DNA from 4 places in the Rhizobium sp. LjRoot254 genome. Region 1 is predicted to be linked to each of the others. Evidence: predicted binding sites of a transcription regulator. Region 1 holds the regulator's gene; each other region holds the start of a gene.

Region 1 (5,181 bases):
TAGGAGACGTCACCGATAAAGCGCGCGGGCGCGTTCGACAGGAACCGGTCCAGCACCTCTGTCGGCCATTTGAGGAGCGCCGGCAGGCGGTCCTTGTAGAGAAGCGCGACAAAGCCGAGTACGATGGCAATCTTGATAGCGCGATGCAGCGCCGAACGGCCGCCGCCGAGTGGTACGAAGATAACGGCCACCGCGCCCACAACAAGCAGCCACTTCCATTTACCGTCGGCGCGCAGCGTCATGGCGATCAGCATGCCGGCGGCGAAGAGGTGGAACTTCATGGCCAGGATCGAATAGGCGCCGATGACGAAGCCGTTGCGGTCGAGCCAGGCGCCCACGACCGCCATGACGCCCACGAGGAGCGCCATGCCGGCGATGCGGCCGAGCTTCAGCGCAAGGATCATCAGGAACGGAAAGATCGCATAATATTGCATTTCGAGCCCGATCGACCAATCGGGCAGGGGGGTCTGGAAATTGTGCGTCCAGGTCATGCCGAACAGAAAGCTGACATGCAGCAGGATGTTGGTCAGCGATTGATCGAGATAGCGGCTGGCATAACGGGCCTGCTCTTCGACACCGCCGGACAGGACCGTGGCGGCATCGAGCCTGCTCTGCCAGAGTTCCGGCCCGAAATAGAGCGCGAGCGCCAGGCAGACATAATAGAGTGGGGCTATGCGAAAAAACCTGCGAATCCAGAAGATCTTCCAGGTATCAGGCTCCATCCACGGTTCTCGCACCTCGCGAGCCTGATAGTGGTAGGTCATCAGGAAGCCGGAGATGATGATGAAGAGCTCGACCGCCATGTCGGGCTGGGCGATGATCTCGATCTTGTAGCCGGTCATGAACATGGCATGGCCGACCAGCACCCACAGCGAGGCATATCCGCGGAGGCCGTCGAGAAATGCCAGTTGATGCCGGCTGTCCGCCATTCATTGCGCTCCAGTCGCCGCCGTCGGATCGATCAGGCCTTGTTTTCCAGGAACCACTTGTAGACGGCGGCGATGCCGTCCTTGAGTTCGATCGATGGCTGCCAGCCCATGCCGCGCAGCTTGTCGGCGCTCATCAGCTTGCGGGGCGTGCCATCCGGCTTGGTCAGGTCGTGGGCGATCTCGCCCTGGAATCCGACGGCGTCGCAAACCAGTTTGGTGAGTTCCAGGATCGTAATGTCGTCGCCGGAGCCGATATTGACGTGGCCGGCGGCCGAATAATTCTTCATCAGATGAACGCAGGCGTCGGCGCAATCATCCACGTGCAGGAACTCGCGCCGCGGCGTGCCGGTTCCCCATATGGTGATGTCAGGCGCGCCGGCGAGCTTCGCTTCATGCGCCTTGCGGATCAGCGCCGGCATGACATGGCTGGAATTCAAATCGAAATTGTCGCCGGGGCCGTAGAGGTTGGTCGGCATGCCGGAGATGAAATCGGCGCCATGCTGCTTGCGATAGGCATCCGCAAGCTTGATGCCGGCGATCTTGGCGATCGCATACCATTCGTTGGTCGGCTCCAGCGGGCCCGTCAGCATCGCATCCTCGGTGATCGGCTGGGCTGCGAATTTCGGGTAGATGCAGGACGAGCCGAGGAACATTAGCTTCTCGACACCAACCTTGAACGCGCCGTTGATGATGTTCGCCTCGATCATCAGGTTGTCGTAGAGGAAGTCGGCCGGATAGGTGTCGTTGGCGAGGATGCCTCCGACTTTCGCCGCTGCGAGAAAGACGGCGTCAGGCTTGGCTTTTTCGATCCAGGCCATGGTCGCGGCCTGGTCGCGCAGGTCGGCCTCCTGGCGTGACGCGACCAGCACCTCACAACCTTCGCTATCGAGCCGGCGCATGATCGCCGAACCGACCATGCCGCGATGACCGGCGACCCAGACCCGCTTTCCGGAGAGGGAATACATGGCCTCAGGCTTCCTTCATCACGGTCGCGGTCTGCATGACCTTGAGGTCTTCGTTGACCATTTCGCGGCAAAGATCGCGGACGGAGGTATCGTGCTTCCAGCCGAGCTTCTGATGCGCCTTGGACGGATCGCCGATCAGGAGTTCGACCTCGGTGGGACGGAAATAGCGCGGGTCGATCTCGACCACTGTATTGCCTGACAGCATGTCGTAGCCCTTTTCGTCGACGCCGGTGCCGCGCCATTCGAGATTGATGCCGACATCCTCGAAGGCCCAGGTAATGAACTGGCGCACTTCCGTCGTCTCACCGGTGGCGAGCACGTAGTCGTCGGGCTCATCCTGCTGCAGCATCATCCACATGCCGCGGACATATTCGCGGGCATGGCCCCAGTCGCGCTTGGCATCGATGTTGCCGACATAAAGCTTGTCCTGCTTGCCGAGCCGGATGGCAGCGGCAGCACGCGTAATCTTGCGCGTGACGAAGGTCTCGCCGCGCAGCGGGCTCTCGTGATTGAACAGGATGCCGTTGGAGGCGTGCAGGCCATAGGCTTCGCGGTAATTGACCACGATCCAGTAGGAATAGAGTTTCGCCGCCGCATAAGGCGAGCGCGGATAGAAGGGTGTCGTCTCGCGCTGCGGCACTTCCTGCACCAGGCCGTAAAGCTCAGACGTGGAGGCCTGGTAGAAGCGGGTCTTCTTCTCCATCTTCAGGATGCGGATGGCCTCAAGCAGGCGCAACGTGCCGATGCCGTCGGCATTGGCGGTATATTCAGGCGTCTCGAAGGACACGCGCACATGGCTCTGGGCGGCGAGATTGTAGATCTCGTCCGGCTGGGCCTCCTGCACGATGCGGATCAGGTTGGTCGAATCCGTCATGTCGCCGTAATGCAGGATGAACCGCTGATCCTTCTCGTGCGGATCCTGGTAGATGTTCTCGATGCGGCTGGTGTTGAACGACGACGAGCGGCGCTTGATGCCGTGGACGATGTAACCCTTGCTCAGAAGCAGCTCGGCGAGATAGGCGCCATCCTGGCCCGTAATGCCGGTAACAAGGGCTACTTTTCTCTTGTCGTTGCTCAAATGGATTCTCCTGTCGAATGCAATCTCTGGGCCATTGCCTGCCTCCGCGCTAGAGGCGGAATGGGGCGGCAAAATGTCGGAAGGCCGGAACACAGCACAGCAATTGCCCGATCACCCCGGAGGGGACGGACAAAAGCAGAAATTTCCGGAAATTCTGACCCTTCGCTTCTTCTTATCGAAGGACGCGCAAGACTGCAATCATCCCGCCTTCAACTGGTAAATATGGCTCTGCCCAGCGGAAAACGCAGGGGTCGGGGAAGAAGTTCCCGGTCCCGGCCAAGATGCTCAATGATAACGGCGGATGAGGCCCACCAACTTACCCTGGACCTTCACGCGGTCAGGTCCGAAAATCCGCGTCTCGTAAGCGGGATTTGCCGCCTCGAGCGCGATCGAGGCACCCTTCCGGCGGAAGCGCTTGAGGGTTGCTTCCTCGTCGTCGACCAGTGCCACCACGATATCGCCGGGACTTGCGGTCGAACCGGTGCGGATCACGACGGTGTCGCCGTCGAGGATGCCGGCCTCGATCATCGAGTCGCCCTTGACCTCCAGCGCATAGTGATCGCCGCTGCCGATCATGCCGGAAGGCACTGCGATCTCATGCGTGTTGTTCTGGATTGCCGAGATCGGTACACCGGCCGCGATACGGCCCATGACGGGAATGGCCACGGAATCGAGCACATCGTCGTTGGCGGGCCGAGGCTGTGCTTGCGGCTTGCCGAGCGAACCCTCGATGACACTGGGCGAGAAACCCCTGGCGGCCGGCTTGACGCTCGGCGAATAGGCCTCCGGCAGCTTGATCACCTCGAGCGCACGGGCCCGGTTCGGCAGGCGGCGGATGAAGCCGCGCTCCTCGAGAGCCGTGATCAGCCGGTGGATGCCCGACTTGGAGGCGAGGTCGAGCGCATCCTTCATCTCGTCGAAGGAAGGTGGAATGCCCGATTCCTTCATCCGCTCGTGAATGAAGAGAAGCAATTCCTGCTGTTTTCTGGTTAGCATGTTCAAACCCCGGCAGAATCGTGAAACAAATCTGGAACAAACACTATATGTTCCATTTATGTTCTGCAAGAGTTTAATTTTTGCTTATATCAGCATGTGATCATGCGATTTTTCGGCGCTGGGACCCAAAAAAGGCAATCTGGTATGAACTGTGGCGCATCGCGCGCGGAAATCTTCAGGATTTTTTCTGCATTGCCGCCCGCAATGTATCGTTGATGCGCTCCTGCCAGCCAGGACCTGCTTCCTGGAAATACGCCAGAACGTCGCTGTCGATCTTGAGCGAAACCAGTTCCCTCGTGTTGGGCAGCGCCGGCCGCTCGACGGCAGGCGCTGCGGCCACCTTTTTCGCCGGCTTGAACAATGCTTCAGCGGCATCCATGGCGCTGACGGGTCTGCGGGGTGGGTTCGCCATGGTGGCACCTTCTGTCTATTGATTGCTGGATGCCGACGATCATTTCCGATTAATTGTCTCACGTCCACCGCATACTGATCATGTGATCTTCGGCGGATGCTTCCAAACTCATACCTTCGCCGGATCGGCCAGCACCGGATCGGCACGCAAACGCTCCGAGGCGAAGTCCACGAACGCGCGGAGACGGCCCGATGCGGACCTGCCTTCGGCATGCACGATATGGATGGGCACGGGTTCCTGTTCGAACTCGGCAAGCACGGTCCTGAGGCGGCCAGCCCTGACATGAGCAGCGACCTGATAGGACTGGAAGCGCGACAGACCCCAGCCGGCGATCACCGCATCGATGACGGCGTCATTGGTGTTGCAGGTGAGGCGGGTCGAGATCGGAACGCGAATCTTCGTTGCTCTGCCGAATTGCCATTCGGCGCCGCCGAAAATGCCGTCGCGGCCGATCAGCCGGTGGGATGTCAGGTCCTGCGGAATTTTGGGTTCGCCGTGCCGGTCGAAATAGTCGGGCGATCCGCACACGACCTGCCGGATGAAGCCGACGCGTCGTGCGGTCAGGCCGGAGGAGGGCAGGTGGGCGATGCGGATGGCAACGTCGATTCCCTCATCTACGAGATTGGTGACACGGTCGAGCAGAAGGAACCGCACCTGCACGGCCGGATTGAGATCGAGGAAATCCAGCAGGATTGGCAGGACGTAGAGCCTGCCGAAAAGCACCGGCGCGGTGACGGTAATCGCGCCCGCCGGATTGCCGAAACTGCCCGCGGCATTGGCCTCGGCCTCGGCGATTTCAGC
Region 2 (5,181 bases), 2.9 Mb from region 1:
CATCCCATTTATAGGCAGGAATGTCGTGCTCCCTGGTGAAGGCCGCCGCAGCCTCCTCGTTGCCTGCATAGTTGACGGCTACGGTGTAGCCGGCGGCCTTCAGCGCAACTGCAATCGCTGCGCCAATGCCGCGGGTGCCACCCGTCACAAGTGCCACTCTGCCCATGGATCGTTCCTCCTCTTGTTATGTCAGGCGTATTCGTCCCCGCATTCCCCGTGCCGGGCAGTTCACATGGCTTCGACGCACATGGCGATGCCCATGCCGCCGCCGATGCAGAGCGTGGCCAGGCCTTTCCTGGCTCCGCGACGCTTCATTTCGAACAGAAGCGTATTGAGCACGCGGGCGCCGGATGCGCCGATCGGATGGCCGATCGCGATCGCTCCGCCATTGACGTTGACGATGTCGGGGTTCCAGCCGAGATCCTTGTTGACCGCGCAGGCCTGTGCGGCGAAGGCTTCGTTGGCTTCGACGAGGTCGAGATCATTGATCGACCAGCCGGCCTTGGCAAGCGCCTTGCGCGAAGCGGGGATCGGGCCGGTGCCCATGATCTTCGGATCGACGCCGGCGGTTGCCCAGGACACGATGCGGGCCAACGGCGAAATGCCGCGCTTGGAGGCTTCCGCCTCTGTCATCAGCAGCGCGGCCGCGGCGCCGTCGTTGAGGCCGGAGGCATTGGCGGCGGTCACGGTGCCTTCCTTGTCGAAGGCCGGGCGTAGCTTGGCCATCGCCTCAAGCGTCGCGCCATAGCGGATATATTCGTCGGCATCGACGATCACGTCGCCCTTGCGGCCCTTGACGGTGAAGGGAATGATCTCGTCCTTGAAGCGGCCCGCGACCTGGGCGGCCTCGGCCTTGTTCTGCGACGCCACGGCGAAGGTATCCTGTTCCTCGCGGGTCAGCTGCCACTGGCGGGCGATGTTCTCGGCCGTATTGCCCATATGGTAGCCGTGGAAAGCGTCGGTCAGGCCGTCCTTGATCATCGTGTCGATCATCTTGAAGTCGCCCATCTTCACGCCGCCGCGCAAGTGGGCGCAATGCGGCGCCATCGACATGGATTCCATACCGCCGGCAATGATGATGTCGGCGTCGCCATTGGCGATTTGCTGCATGCCGAGTGCCACGGCGCGCAGGCCCGAGCCGCAGAGCTGGTTGATGCCGATGGCGGTGGCTTCGATCGGGATGCCCGCCTTGACCGCAGCCTGACGCGCCGGGTTCTGGCCCTCGCCCGCCTGCAGCACCTGGCCGAGTATGACTTCGTTGACTTCCGAGGCGTCGACGCCCGCGCGGCTCAGCACGCCATTGATCACCGCGATGCCGAGTTCGTGCGCTGGCGTATTGGCAAACGAACCGTTGAACGAGCCGACGGCGGTGCGCGCAGCGCTTGCGATGACGATCGAGGGGCTGGACATGGCATTTCCTCCTTGGATTTTTTGGGACAGTGGCAAAGGGCCGTAGGACTGTCAAATGGAAAGGGATCGTGCCGCTGATATCGGGACGTGGCACGCCCGTATCAAGTTCCCGTCCGGCATTCCTTGGAATCCCGCATATTTCAAGCGGTTGAGCATGCATGATGCGGTGCAAATTGCTGCGCAAAAAAAATCGCACAAAATCGCCGCATTGCACAAATCGATTGTATTTCCGTATGATTTTCGCTTAGACTGAACCATGCGCTGGGAGTGGAGCGCACTGCAGTCAACGAACTGCGCGCTGTCAGGAGGAAACAGATGGCAAAACACGATGGGCAGACCGTCATCAAGAAATATGCGAACCGGCGCCTCTACAACACCGGGACCAGCACTTATGTAACCCTTGACGACCTTGCCCAGATGGTGAAGCGCGGCGAGGATTTCACCGTGCAGGATGCCAAGAGCGGCGACGACATCACCCATTCCGTGCTGACCCAGATCATTTTCGAGCAGGAATCCAAGAACGGCAACACGCTGCTGCCGATCTCGTTCCTGCGCCAGCTGATCTCCTATTACGGAGACCAGATGCAGACCTTCGTGCCGTCCTATCTCGAGCAATCCATGCACGCCTTCGGCGAGCAGCAGAGCCAGATTCGCGAGCATATGGCGAAGACGCTCGGCGACACGCCGCTGGCCAAGAATCTGTCCGTGCCGATGCAACTGATGGAAGAGCAGATCAAGCGCAACACCGAGATTTTCCGCCAGGCGATGGAAGTCTTCACGCCCTTCGGGGCTACGGGCGGAGCAGCTGCGAAAGCCGAGCCGAAGAAACCCGCGGAAGCCAAGGATATCGACGAGCTCAAGGAACAGCTCCGGGCGCTGCAGACCAAGATCGAGAATATGTAGTAGTTACGGCCACTACGCCTCGACGTCATCCCAACATATGTCGCAAGCCCTTGGACAAGTCCGTCGGTTTGGCAATATGGCTAACATATTGTTATCGCACCAGATATAGCGTTGAACAAACCGGGAAACCTGTACCATTTCCGATTCGTCAGCGATTCGTTCCGGCTCCGATCATACTGTGCATAATTGAAAAAGGCGGCGTCTTGCGACGCCGCTATAAAGCTACCCAGGAGTTGAAACTGTCGGGTTTAACGGCAGCGCGCTTCGTGCCGCCGGCCGCGCCTGTCCTCATAAATGCAATAGCCGGGACGCGTCGCCTTGCTGACGAAGGCCATGGTGACGCCGCCAATGACGGCTCCGACCGCTGCGCTGCGAACATTGCCACCGATCAGGCCACCTACGACAGCGCCGGTTGCCGCGCCGACGGTGACGTTCTTTTCCGTGCGTGTGCACGAGGTCATTGCCAAGGGTATAATGAGGAGGGATGCGACAAGCAGATTCTTCATGGAACTAATCCTTTCGAAGCGCACTATATCCGTCCCATCAGCACAAGGATGAGGACGATGATCAAGACTAGTCCAAGACCGCCCGACGGTCCATAGCCCCAACCGCGGCTGTAACCCCAGCTCGGGATTGCTCCTATCAGGAGAAGAATGAGCACGATAATCAAAATGGTCCCGAGCATGGCGTGGCTCCGTTCAGTGTTTGAATTTGCACGGGCCATCAACGCGCTGAAGGACAAGTTGGTTCCAATGATGCACGCGGAAAGGCCTCAGCGCCAGCGGGTTGAGGCGCGGCATACGCTTATGGTTAGCCAGTTGCTACACCACTAGATGTTGTATGGAACGTATGGGGAAACCGCAGCGCAGCGTGATTCGTCGATGATTCGTTCCATTTTGGTTCAGGCAGCGCCGGAGCGCCTCCCAAATCCGCGGACCGGATTCCATTTATTGTATAGTTACAAAATATTAACCATAATTCGAGGTGGCGTTTGACGCCATATTTTGCCCCCATCGGCGGGCGGATCGACAGTTGACCAGGAAAAGCCAACGGATTCAGCCTATTGCAAAGCGAAGGACCAAAGACACTATATGTGGTATAGAACAAACGCCGAACGACAGTGAGTCAGCGATTCGTCGCCGATTCGTTCCGAGAGTGTTCCAAAACTTGCCAGAGTGCTGATTTTTATCATTAATCAATTATGAACGGGCGACAAATGGCACCGTTGGACGCGTCCCAGGTAGACTTTGACTTGCAATTGCAATGAAGCGGATGCATGGATTGCCGCTTTCCAAGGTCCGGCGCCTGGCCGGACTCCCATGAAATGGACTGGACCCCTTGAAATCCGATCCCCAGAACTTGAGCGGCCGCGGCGTCACCGCGGTGCTTGGCCCGACCAATACCGGTAAGACCCACTACGCGATCGAGCGCATGGTGGCCCATTCATCGGGTGTGATCGGCCTGCCTCTCAGGCTTCTGGCACGCGAAGTCTATGGCCGGCTGGTCGACAAGGTCGGCGCTGCCAATGTCGCGCTGATCACCGGCGAAGAGAAGATCGCCCCACCCAACGCCCGCTTTTCCGTCTGCACCGTCGAGGCCATGCCCGACGAGACCAAGGCGGCCTTCGTCGCCATCGACGAGGTCCAGCTCGCCGGCGATTTCGAACGCGGCCATGTCTTCACTGATCGCATACTGCACCTGCGGGGCCGCGAGGAGACGCTGCTGCTGGGTGCCGCGACGATGAAGCCGATCCTCACCAAGGTCCTGCCGGGCATCAACGTGGTCGAGCGGCCGCGCCTGTCGCAGCTCTTCTATGCCGGATCGAAGAAGATCACCCGCTTGCCGCATCGCTCGGCCATCGTCGCCTTCTCGGCCGACGAGGTCTATGCGATCGCCGAACTGGTCAAGCGCCAGCGCGGCGGTGCCGCCGTCGTTATCGGCGCGCTGTCGCCGCGCACCCGCAACAAGCAGGTGGAACTCTACCAGGCGGGCGACGTCGAATATATCGTCGCGACCGACGCCATCGGCATGGGGCTCAACCTCGATGTCGATCATGTCGCTTTCGCCCAGGACCGCAAATACGATGGCTTCCAGTATCGCAACCTGAATGCCGGCGAACTCGGCCAGATCGCCGGCCGCGCAGGCCGGCATCTCCGGGATGGCACTTTCGGCGTGACGGGCCAGACGCGGCCCTTCGACGATGAGCTGGTCAAGCGCATCGAAAGCCATGAATTCGACAATGTGAAAGTCATGCAGTGGCGGTCCAAGGTGCTCGACTATTCGACCCTTGCCACGCTCAAGGCGAGCCTCGAGGCGGCGCCGCGCATTTTTGGCCTGACCAAGGCATTGCCCTCGGACGATTTCCAGGCGCTGGAACATCTGTCGCGCTACCCTGATATTTTGCCGCTTGCCACGTCGCGCGAAAGGGTGGAAAAGCTCTGGGAGATTTGCGCGCTTCCGGATTACCGGCGTATCACCTCGCTCCAGCATTCGGATCTGGTGGCGGCGATATACAAGGACATCGTTCGCCGCGGCGCCGTCGATGAAAGCTTCATGTCCGAGCAGGTTCGCCGGGCCGACAGGACCGATGGTGAAATCGATACGTTATCAGCGCGTATTGCGCAAATCAGGACTTGGACCTATGTGTCCAACCGGCCGGGCTGGCTTGCAGATCCGGCACACTGGCAGGAAAAAACGCGCGATATAGAGGACCGACTGTCCGACGCGTTGCATGAGAGGTTGACCAATCGCTTCGTTGATCGCAGGACATCTGTGCTCATGAAGCGCCTGAGAGAGAATACGATGCTTGAAGCGGAAATCAGTGTGAATGGCGATGTCTTTGTTGAAGGACATCATGTGGGGCAGCTA
Region 3 (5,181 bases), 2.2 Mb from region 1:
CGCCAAAGACCGAGATCGCATCCCGCGTGGCGGAAGCCGCCAGGATGCTGGAGCTCGAACCCTATCTGGAGCGCAAGCCGCGCGCACTCTCCGGCGGCCAGCGCCAGCGTGTCGCCATGGGTCGCGCCATCGTCCGCAAGCCCGCCGCCTTCCTGTTCGACGAGCCGCTCTCCAATCTCGACGCCAAGCTCCGCGTCTCGATGCGCGGCGAAATCCGCAAGCTGCAGCGCCGGCTCGGCACGACCTCGATCTATGTCACCCACGACCAGCTCGAAGCCATGACGCTCGCTGATCGCCTCGTCGTGCTCAATGCCGGCCAGATCGAGCAGATCGGCAGCCCGCTCGATATCTATCACAAGCCGGCCTCGACCTTCGTCGCCGGCTTCATCGGTTCGCCGGCGATGAACCTGCTGAACGCCACGCGTGTCGACGGCAGCTGGAAGGTCGGCGATCAGGCGATCGCGGTGGCTGGCGCGAACGGAGACGCAACCGTCACCCTCGGCATGCGGGCGGAGAATCTCACGATCGCCGCCCCTGGCGCCGGTGGCTTCACCATGAAGCTCGACTATGTCGAGGAACTGGGCGCCCAGCGCCTGCTGCACGGCATGATCGACGGCCAGCCACTGGTCGTCGCCACCGCGCTCGAAGATGATTTCAACTGCGAGATCAACCTCGCGATCGACTCAGCTGATGTACATTACTTCGTGACCGCCACCGGCAAGCGCATTGAAAGAGCAACGGCCAACGCCTGACGGGCTTGCCTTGATCGGTGTCGCGTCCTACATCATGCAGACTTCACGCATTCAGGGGTTTGAATATGGCGCGGATCACCAATGTCGCCGTCCAGATGGACCATGTGTCCTCCATCAATATCGCGGGCGACTCGACCTTCGCCATGAGCCTCGAGGCGCAATCGCGCGGCTACAAGCTGTTCCACTACACGCCCAACCAGCTCTCGATGCGCGACGGCACGATCTACGCGACCGCCGAGCCGATGGAACTGCGCGACGTCAAGGGCGACCACTTCACGCTTGGCGCGCCGGAAAAGATCGACCTCTCGACCATGGATGTCGTGCTGCTCCGCCAGGACCCGCCCTTCGACATGGCCTATATCACGGCAACCCACTTGCTCGAACGCATTCATCCGAAGACGCTTGTTGTCAACGATCCGGCCTGGGTGCGCAATTCGCCCGAGAAGATATTCGTCACCGAATTCGCCGACCTGATGCCGAAGACGCTGATCACCCGCGACCCCAAGGAAATCGCCGATTTCCGCGCAGAGATGGGCGACATTATCCTCAAGCCGCTCTACGGCAATGGCGGCGCCGGTGTCTTCCATTCCACCCGCGACGACCGCAATCTCTCCTCGCTGATGGAAATGTTCGCCCAGATGTTCCGCGAGCCCTTCATCGCGCAGGAATACCTGCCGGCGGTGCGTGCCGGCGACAAGCGCATCCTGCTCGTCGATGGCGAGCCTGTCGGCGCGATCAACCGTGTGCCGGCCGAGAACGACGCCCGCTCCAACATGCATGCCGGCGGCCGGCCGGAACATACCGAACTCACCGCCCGCGAACGCGAAATCTGCACCCGCATCGGTCCTGCGCTGCGGGAACGGGGCTTCATCTTCGTCGGCATCGACGTGATCGGCGATTACATGACCGAGATCAACGTCACCTCGCCGACCGGCATTCGCGAAGTCAAGCGCTTCAGCGGCGTCGATGTCGCGGCACTGATGTGGGACGCCATCGAGCGCAAGCGCGCCTGACGCTCGTCCCACACGCCCGACGGGTTGCAGGTTGAGCTGGTTTGTTCTCATCGCACAACCAGATACAACCGATTTGCATCCATGCCGCGATTTTGTTCGTAAATTGTTCTTGTTTTATTCCATAATCCATGCTTGATTGCAATCGTTAACTGCTAAAACGTGTATTTCAGCAGGCTTGGCGGGAAATTCAGGGGCATCGGCGATGGTGGCAAGGGTCTCGACGGTTGCATTCCAGGGTATCGAAGGCGCGCCTGTCGATGTGCAGGTGATGATCGGCCCGGGCAAGGTCAACATGCATATTGTCGGACTTGGCGACAAGGCCGTGGCCGAGAGCCGCGAGCGGGTCCAGGCCGCACTCCACGCGTCCGGGCTGACGCTGCCGCCGAAGAAAGTCACCGTCAATCTCGCACCCGCCGATCTGCCGAAGGAAGGCAGCCATTACGACCTGCCGATCGCGCTGGCACTGATGGCGACGCTCGGCGCCATTCCAGCCGACGCGCTGGCCGATTATGTGGTGATCGGCGAACTCAATCTCGACGGCACGATCGCGCCGGTGGCCGGTGCGCTTCCTGCCGCCATCAGCGCCAACGCCATGGGCAAGGGCCTGATCTGTCCGCATGACAGCGGCCCGGAAGCGGCTTGGGCGGGTGCCGGCATGGATATCCTGGCGCCGCGCAGTCTGATCGGCCTCGCCAATCATTTTCGCGGCACCCAGGTGCTGAGCAGGCCGGAGCCGGCGATCCGCCAGAGCCCCGCCAATCTCCCCGATCTCGCCGACATCAAGGGACAGGAAAGCGCCAAGCGCGCGCTGGAAGTGGCTGCCGCCGGCGGGCATAATTTGCTGATGATTGGGCCGCCCGGTTCGGGCAAGTCGATGCTGGCGCAGCGGCTGCCTTCCATCCTGCCGCCGCTGGGTGCCGCCGAACTCCTGGAAGTCTCGATGATCCATTCCATCGCCGGGCAACTCTCAGGCGGCAAGCTGTCGGATCGCAGGCCATTCCGCGCACCGCATCATTCCGCGACCATGGCCGCTCTTGTCGGCGGTGGGCTGCGGGCCAGGCCGGGCGAGGCATCGCTCTCCCACAATGGTGTGCTCTTCCTCGATGAACTGCCCGAATTCCATCCAGCCACGCTCGATGCGCTTCGCCAGCCACTCGAAACGGGCGAATGCGTCATAGCGCGCGCCAACCACCATGTCAGCTACCCCGCCAATATCCAGCTCGTCGCGGCGATGAATCCTTGCAAATGCGGCATGGCCGGCGAGCCGGGGCACACCTGCGCACGCGGTCCGCGCTGCGTCAGCGATTATCAGTCGCGGCTGTCCGGTCCGCTTCTCGACCGCATCGATATCCGGATCGAAGTGCCGGCGGTGACTGCCGGCGATCTGATCCGCCCGACCGCCGCCGAGACGAGTGCCGTGATCGCCCGGCGGGTGGCTCGGGCACGGGAATTGCAGCTGGATCGCTTCATCGCGCTGGGTGAGCCCAAAGTGAGTTGCAACGCGCGCTGCTCGACCGCGCTGATCGAGAAGATCGCCGAACCGGACGCCGGCGGGCTGCAGCTTCTGCGGGACGCGGCCGACAAGATGAAATTCTCCGCGCGCGGCTATCACCGCATTCTCAAGGTCGCGCGAACACTCGCTGACCTGGATGAGGCGGCTCGTGTGGGGCGCATTCATCTGGCCGAGGCGATCTCATACAGGATCGCAGGCGAGCGGCTGCAGAGCGCGGCTTAGCGAAAACAGGAAAGGGCCGGTTGCTCGGCCCTCTCTGATTTCGACAATGATGTGGAATCTCAGCTTCCGAGCCCCTCGAACAGCGCGGTCGAGAGATAGCGCTCGGCGAAGGAGGGGATGATCACGACGATGTTCTTGCCGGCATTTTCCTCGCGCAGGCCGAGTACGATCGCGGCGGTGAGTGCGGCACCCGAGGAAATGCCGACCGGTACGCCTTCGAGCCTGGCGACGAGGCGGGCGTTGGCGAAGGCGTCGTCATTGGTGACGGTTATGACTTCGTCGTAAACGGACTTATCGAGGATTGCGGGAGCGAAGCCGGCGCCGATCCCTTGGATCTTGTGCGGGCCGGGATTGCCGCCGGAAAGGATTGGGGAATCGGCGGGCTCGACGGCGATGACCTTGAGGCCCGGCTTCCTTGCCTTCAGCACCTGGCCGGCGCCGGTGATCGTACCACCGGTGCCGATGCCGGAGACAAGAAAATCAACCGTGCCGTTGGTGTCGTTCCAGATCTCCTCGGCCGTGGTCTTGCGGTGGATTTCGGGATTGGCCGGATTTTCGAACTGCTGCGGAATGATCGCATCGGGGATCGATGCGGCCAGTTCCTCGGCCTTGGCGATGGCGCCCTTCATGCCCTTGGCGCCTTCGGTCAGCACCAGTTCGGCGCCAAGCAGCGCCAGCATCTTGCGGCGTTCGATCGACATGGTCTCTGGCATGGTGAGGATCAGCTTGTAGCCCTTGGCGGCGGCGGCGAAGGCAAGCGCGATGCCGGTATTGCCGGAGGTCGGCTCGATGAGGGTGGATTTTCCGGGGGTGATCTTGCCCTGGGCCTCGAGCGACTCGATCATCGCCACCCCGATGCGGTCCTTGACCGAGGCGATCGGATTGAAGAATTCCAGCTTGGCGAGAAGGTTGGCCTTCACGCCCTTTTCCCTGGCCAACTTGTCGAGTCGGACGATGGGTGTGTCGCCGATCGTTTCGGTGATCGAATTGTAGATCCGGCCGCGACCAGGCTTCTTGGCATCTGACATGTTGCTCTCCCAGGTTTGTCTGGGGAGAAACTAGGCGCTTGGGTTTCGTCTTTCCAGACAGATTCGCGCGAGGAGAGCGCAATTTCGGAAATAAACCTCCCGCATTGCCAGCAGCCAAGCAATATTCTCCATTGAATTTATCGAATGGCGATATAACCCGCGGTTCCGGCAAGGAAGGTGGCGGAGGTGCGGTTGAGCCGCTTGAGTGCGACCGGCCGGCGGAAGAACTCGCGCGCCTTGGCGGCGAGCACGATATAGGGAATGGTCCCCGCCATCAGCACCACGGTCGTGACGGCAAGCAGTTCGAAATAGTCCGTTACCGTGATGGATGCGATATCGATGAGTGTAGGCACCAGTGCCAGATAAAAGACCATCGCCTTGGGATTGCCGAGCGTGACCAGCAACCCGGATACCAACGACTGGAAAATGCTCCGCCTCGGGCCGATCTCAGTATCGGTCTTCAACATGCCTGATGTCCAGATCTTGTAGGCGAGATAGGCGAGATAGGCCGCGCCGGCATATTTGATGATCATGAACACGGTGCTGAATGCTTGCGCCACAACCGCCAGCCCCAGCACCACGGCGGTAAGGAAGACCAGGTCGCCGAGCATGATGCCGATCGCCATCGCCAGGCTCTCGCGAAAACTGCTTCC
Region 4 (5,181 bases), 2.2 Mb from region 1:
TTATCGGCTCAAGAATCGTGCCTGAACTCATTGCTGCCGGCCATCGGGTGCTGGGCCTGACCCGCTCCGATGACGGCGCCGCGGCGCTCACCCGAGCCGGCGCCGATGTGTACCGCGGCAGCCTGGCGGAGCCCGAGAGCCTGGCGCGGGGCGCGGCCCAAGCCGACGCGGTCATCCACACCGCATTCGATCATGACTTCACCAGGTTTCTCGCGAACTGCGAGAAGGACCGGCGCGTGATCGAGGCGATCGGCGACGTGCTTTCCGGATCGGGCAAACCGTTCCTGATTACGTCGGGCGTGGGGATGGGAAATGTCGGCCCCGGCGAGCTTGCGATCGAGCAGTCGTTCGACCGCGACAACCCGAACCCGCGACGACTATCCGAGCTGACCGGCGAAACCGTTGCGGCAAGGGGTGTGAGCGTCGCGGTCGTCCGCCTGCCGCAGGTTCATGACACCGAGAAGCAGGGGCTGATCACGCCGATGATCAGGATCGCCCGCGCGAAGGGCTACGTCGCCTATGTGGGCGAAGGCAATACCCGCTGGTCCGCGGCCCATGTCGCCGATGTCGCCCGACTGTATCGTCTTGCGCTTGAGCAACACGAAGCTGGAGCACGTTATAACGCGGTTGCCGAAGAGGGCATCCCGGCTCGCGAGATCGCGGAGGTGATAGCAGCCGGCCTCGGCATTCCGGTGCGCTCACTGCCGCCCGAGCAGGTTGCCGAGTATTATGGGCCGTTTGCGCATTTCGCCGCCCTCGACCTGCCCGCATCGAGCGAATGGACGCGTGAGAAGCTGGGCTGGGAGCCGACCGGCCCGAGCCTGCTACAGGACCTGAAACATATGAATTATGGTGCAGTCGCTGCATGAACGGCGGGACGACCGCCAGATCACGCCCCTACCGCCCCAGCTTCATGTGCCGGTTGACATCCTTGTACAGCAGATACCGGAACTTCCCCGGGCCTCCGGCGTAGCAGGCCTGGGGGCAGAAGGCGCGCAGCCACATGAAATCGCCCGCCTCGACTTCGACCCAGTCCTGGTTGAGCCGATAGACCGCCTTGCCTTCCAGTACGTAAAGGCCGTGTTCCATCACATGGGTTTCGGCGAACGGGATGACGGCGCCGGGTTCGAAGGTGACGATCGTGACATGCATATCGTGGCGCAGGTCGAGCGGATCGACGAAGCGTGTCGTGGCCCACTTGCCTTCCGTCCCCGGCATCGGCAGCGGTGCGACGTCCTGCTCGTTGGCGAAGATCGGCTCTGGGGCGTCCAAGCCTGGCACCACCTCGTAAGCCTTGCGGATCCAGTGGAAGCGCGCTGCATCCGATCCATTATTGCGAAGTTTCCAAGCGCTCGAAGGCGGCAGGAAGGCATAGCCGCCGGGGTGGAGCGTGTGCGTCTCACCTCCGAGCTCGACTGTCACCGCACCTTCCGTGACGAAGAGTACGCCCTCGGCCTTTGGATCCAGCTCCGGCTGGTCGCTGCCGCCGCCCGGTGCGACTTCCATGATGTATTGTGAGAAGGTTTCCGCAAAGCCGGAAAGCGGGCGGGCGATGATCCAGAGACGCGTGCCGGTCCATAAGGGCAGGTAGCTGGTGACGATGTCCATCATCACGCCCTTGGGGATCACCGCATAGGCCTCGGTGAAGACCGCGCGGCCGGTGAGCAGTTCCGTCTGCGCCGGCGAGCCGCCTTTCGGCGCGTAGTAGTTTGGCTTTGTCACTATGTACTCCCGCGAAGTATTTTGCGTATCATCGTCGCGCCACCGACAGCGTCAAGCCGCCGCGACGGCGCGTCGTGCCGATGTACCGATATTCGACGGTCTTGTTTAGCCGTTTCCGGTTCTGAAAAGCAAAACACTCTTCATGCCACCACGCGCAATTGTATCTGCGATGCATGGCGCCGCTCGTGGTCGACCAGCCAGCGCTTGCGCGCGATGCCGCCGCCATAGCCGGTCAGCGATCCATTGCTGCCGACCAGGCGGTGGCAGGGCACGACGAGACTGACGGGGTTCAGCGCATTGGCCATCCCGATCGCGCGGGCGGCATTCGGCCTGCCGAGTGCGGCGGCCATCTGGCCGTAGGTGCGGGTTTCGCCGGGTGGGATGGCGCGCAAGGCTTCCCAAGCGCGGCGCTGGAACTCCGTGCCGCCGCCATCGACCTCGATGGCGTCAAGCGCCGCGAGATCGCCTTCGAAATAGGCGCGGATGGCGGATGTGATCTCGTTCAAGTCGTCCACCGGTTCCAGCATCGGCTCCTTGCCGAATCGTGCCCGCAGCATCGGCATCAGCCGGTGCTCGGTATCGCCGAACTCCATCGCGATCAGCCTGCCGCCATCGGCCACGATATGGATGGGGCCGATGGCGTGATCTGCCATGATCGTCTGGATTTGCAAGCGTCGCGCCTCAGAGAGCCAGCGATTGCTGCACCGGCTTGGGCGGCGCGACCTGGACGCCCTCGAGTTCCAACATGCGCTGCTTGGAATTCGAGCCGCCCGGCGCCGAGAAGCCGCCAATCTTGTTGCCGGCCGCCAGCACGCGGTGGCAGGGAATGATCAGCGCAACGGGGTTCTTCGCCATCGCCTCGCCGACGTCGCGCGCCGCTTCCGGTCCTGCGCCAAGTTCCTTTGCAAGCGTGCCATAGGTGGTCGTATGACCCCATCCGATACGACGGGCGGCGGCGTAGATCTCCTTGAAGAAATCGTCCTGACTGGAGAGATCGAGCTTCACATCAGAGAAATCCACCGTCTCGCCGGCGAAATAACGCTTCACAGCTGTAATGGTGTCAGCCACTTCCGCAGGCGGCGTCGCGGGTTCCGCACCGGCGATGCGGCGCAGCAGCAGGCGTTCAGTGCCATCATGGGTGCTGGTCGGCAGTTGGAAGCGCGTGATGCCCGCGTCATTCCACGCAATGCCGCAGAAGCCGCCGGCGGTTTCGAAGATATGATAGTGCTGAATTTTCCGGCTCATATCAGAGACTCCTCGTTTCAACTTGTCCCTAAGATGGTGCTTGCAGGCCCAGAATTCCACCCGATTCTTGCAATGTCAACAGTTCTGCCTTGAAATATGTTCACTCTTTGTTCTTGAAATTCTGGCGTTATGGATTAGACTTCTCTGCGTGCCCCGAGGAGACTTCCCATGCTCAATCAACTCGACTTTGGATCGGGACCGAAGCCGCCGACAAGGCGGCCCACGGGCAGCAATCTGTTTACCGCGCTGCGCCCGGACGAGGCAACCGCCCGTCAGGTGCATACCGTCGCCCGGGATATCCGAGACATGTATCGCGCCCATCGTCAGCCGTTGTCATCCAGGCGGCTCCATGTGAGTCTGATCAATCTTGGCCACAGCGAAGATCTGGAAGACAGCATGATTTTCACGGCAAGGGAGGCGATCGACAAGGCCCGTTTCGAGCCCTTTACCATCACGTTCGACCGCATCATGACCTTCAAGCAAGAAGCGGCGCGGCCTGTCGTCTTGTGCAGTAATGGCGAAAACATCGGGCTGCTGAAGCTCACGGCACGACTAGCCGATGCACTCTATGGCGTCGGCCTGGACATCGGCTACAATCCGACGTTCCGGCCGCATATGACGCTGCTCTATCACCATGCGCCGATCGAGGATCACCAGCTTCCAACCCCGATTACATGGACGGTGAACGAGGTATGGCTTATCCACAGCCTGCTGGGACAGGGGCGCTATGAATTTCTATGGCCGCTGAGGAATTGATCGATGCGCCTGCAACATTCAGGCGTTGGCGGCACGGAGGCGCTCAGCGGCTTCGATGAGCTGTTCAGGTGCAGAGCGAAGCTCGAAGCGGCCGCCTTCGAGCACGACCTGGTTGCGACCGGCGGCCTTGGCGGCATAAAGGCACTCGTCTGCCCTGACCATGGCTTCCACCGGCGAGGCTTCGCTTTCGCCGATCGTGGCGACGCCGAAACTCACGGTGATCTGCCGGTCGATGGCAATGTGGCGCCAGTCCCGCGCCGCGAAACGGATCCGGATCGATTGCGCCAGCACGCCGCCTTCGGCAAGGCTGGCACCCGGAATGAAGATCACGAATTCCTCACCGCCGAAGCGTGCCGAGATGGCGTGGGCGGGCAGGCTGTTGCCGAGTTCGGCCGCCAGCTCGGCGATCACCCGATCGCCTGCACCATGCCCGAAACGGTCGTTGACCTGCTTGAAATGATCGATATCGCAGATCAGCACAGTACCCTCATACCGCCCGGAATGCTTCTTCGGCGCCAGCGCGCCATCGAAGCCGCGCCGGTTATAAAGGCCCGTCAGCGGGTCGCGGTCGGCTGCATCGCGATAGCGCAGAAGCGTGGCCGCGGTGATCGAACCCAAAACGGAGAGCGCAAAGAGCAGGCCGACCGCACTGGTCGTGATCTGCATGGCCCAGGCGTATGACGACGTCGCGAAATCCTCCAGCCGATCGCTCGATTTGACGAAGAAGACGAACACCATGACCCGCGCCAATGTGTCGAGCACCACAAGGCTGCTCATGACGATCAGCGCACGGTCGGCGAGCTTGGTCGCGCGGTCCATCACCTTCAGCAGGGCGAAACCGAGCAGGCAGGAGGTGGCGACATCGTTGAGAAAGAGTTCGGCATGCAGGCTGCGCTCGACGAGCACGACATAGAGGTCGATGAGAAGATAGGCCAGCATGAACGCCGCGCGTTCGCGCCGGTAGAGCGGCATCGAAAACTGTACGAGGAGAGCCTCGGCATAGAAGAAGAAGCCCGCGACGAAGAAAGCATCACCTGAAAGCGCGCCGATTTCCACCGGCAGCGGCACGACCGACGCCATGAATCCGAGCGCGCTGAAACCGAAGCCCAATCCCCACGCCCTGCCCGACGGCACATTGAAGCGCGACAGAACCACGAACACGGCTGAGAATGTCACCATCATGATCGGCAACAGGAAGGATAGGGCGGAGGTCGATTCCATCAAGTGTCCCCGGAAGCCGCCAGCGGAGGAAGGACGGCTGCCCGCTATCTAGCCTTTCTGCCGTTAAGAATCGCTGAAGTAGAAACACGAAATAGTGCATCTCGCCTGGACTTTTCCGCGCTGTGCTTTGTGATAAAGACAGGCGGAATAGAGGCATAGGAATGGGCGAATGACGGTCAGAATCTACGGGATCAAGAACTGCGACACGATGAAGAAGGCCTTCGACTGGCTGAAGTC

What was found. The regulator LexA, encoded in region 1, represses DNA repair genes until DNA is damaged. The targets are predictions, from matches to a motif close to TGTTCNNNNTGTGTTCNG.
Region 2: ACSQ26_RS25070 (helicase-related protein) is a predicted target of LexA. The motif match lies at 3,413-3,430, and genes of this name have one in related genera.
Region 3: ACSQ26_RS22020 (YifB family Mg chelatase-like AAA ATPase) is a predicted target of LexA. The motif match lies at 1,859-1,876, and genes of this name have one in related genera.
Region 4: ACSQ26_RS21630 (2'-5' RNA ligase family protein) is a predicted target of LexA. The motif match lies at 3,065-3,082, and genes of this name have one in related genera.

Annotation. Positions count from the first base shown of each region.
Region 1 is NZ_CAXUSM020000001.1:2,221,742-2,226,922, reverse strand. Features, by position in the region: gene ACSQ26_RS10935 (acyltransferase family protein) at 1-929, opposite strand, end outside; gene fcl (GDP-L-fucose synthase) at 962-1,894, opposite strand; gene gmd (GDP-mannose 4,6-dehydratase) at 1,899-2,972, opposite strand; gene lexA (transcriptional repressor LexA) at 3,258-3,968, opposite strand; gene ACSQ26_RS10915 (BrnA antitoxin family protein) at 4,144-4,380, opposite strand; gene ACSQ26_RS10910 (LysR family transcriptional regulator) at 4,489-5,181, opposite strand, start outside.
Region 2 is NZ_CAXUSM020000001.1:5,087,601-5,092,781, reverse strand. Features, by position in the region: gene phbB (acetoacetyl-CoA reductase) at 1-166, opposite strand, end outside; gene ACSQ26_RS25095 (acetyl-CoA C-acetyltransferase) at 229-1,410, opposite strand; gene ACSQ26_RS25090 (hypothetical protein) at 1,466-1,663, shown strand; gene phaR (polyhydroxyalkanoate synthesis repressor PhaR) at 1,726-2,313, shown strand; gene ACSQ26_RS25080 (YMGG-like glycine zipper-containing protein) at 2,562-2,819, opposite strand; gene ACSQ26_RS25075 (DUF3309 family protein) at 2,843-2,998, opposite strand; gene ACSQ26_RS25070 (helicase-related protein) at 3,643-5,181, shown strand, end outside.
Region 3 is NZ_CAXUSM020000001.1:4,456,849-4,462,029, reverse strand. Features, by position in the region: gene ugpC (sn-glycerol-3-phosphate ABC transporter ATP-binding protein UgpC) at 1-752, shown strand, start outside; gene gshB (glutathione synthase) at 818-1,765, shown strand; gene ACSQ26_RS22020 (YifB family Mg chelatase-like AAA ATPase) at 1,968-3,500, shown strand; gene cysK (cysteine synthase A) at 3,560-4,528, opposite strand; gene ACSQ26_RS22010 (LysE family translocator) at 4,666-5,181, opposite strand, start outside.
Region 4 is NZ_CAXUSM020000001.1:4,386,316-4,391,496, forward strand. Features, by position in the region: gene ACSQ26_RS21610 (SDR family oxidoreductase) at 1-869, shown strand, start outside; gene ACSQ26_RS21615 (bifunctional allantoicase/(S)-ureidoglycine aminohydrolase) at 898-1,722, opposite strand; gene ACSQ26_RS21620 (methylated-DNA--[protein]-cysteine S-methyltransferase) at 1,863-2,393, opposite strand; gene ACSQ26_RS21625 (methylated-DNA--[protein]-cysteine S-methyltransferase) at 2,404-2,967, opposite strand; gene ACSQ26_RS21630 (2'-5' RNA ligase family protein) at 3,136-3,723, shown strand; gene ACSQ26_RS21635 (GGDEF domain-containing protein) at 3,742-4,944, opposite strand; gene ACSQ26_RS21640 (arsenate reductase) at 5,114-5,181, shown strand, end outside.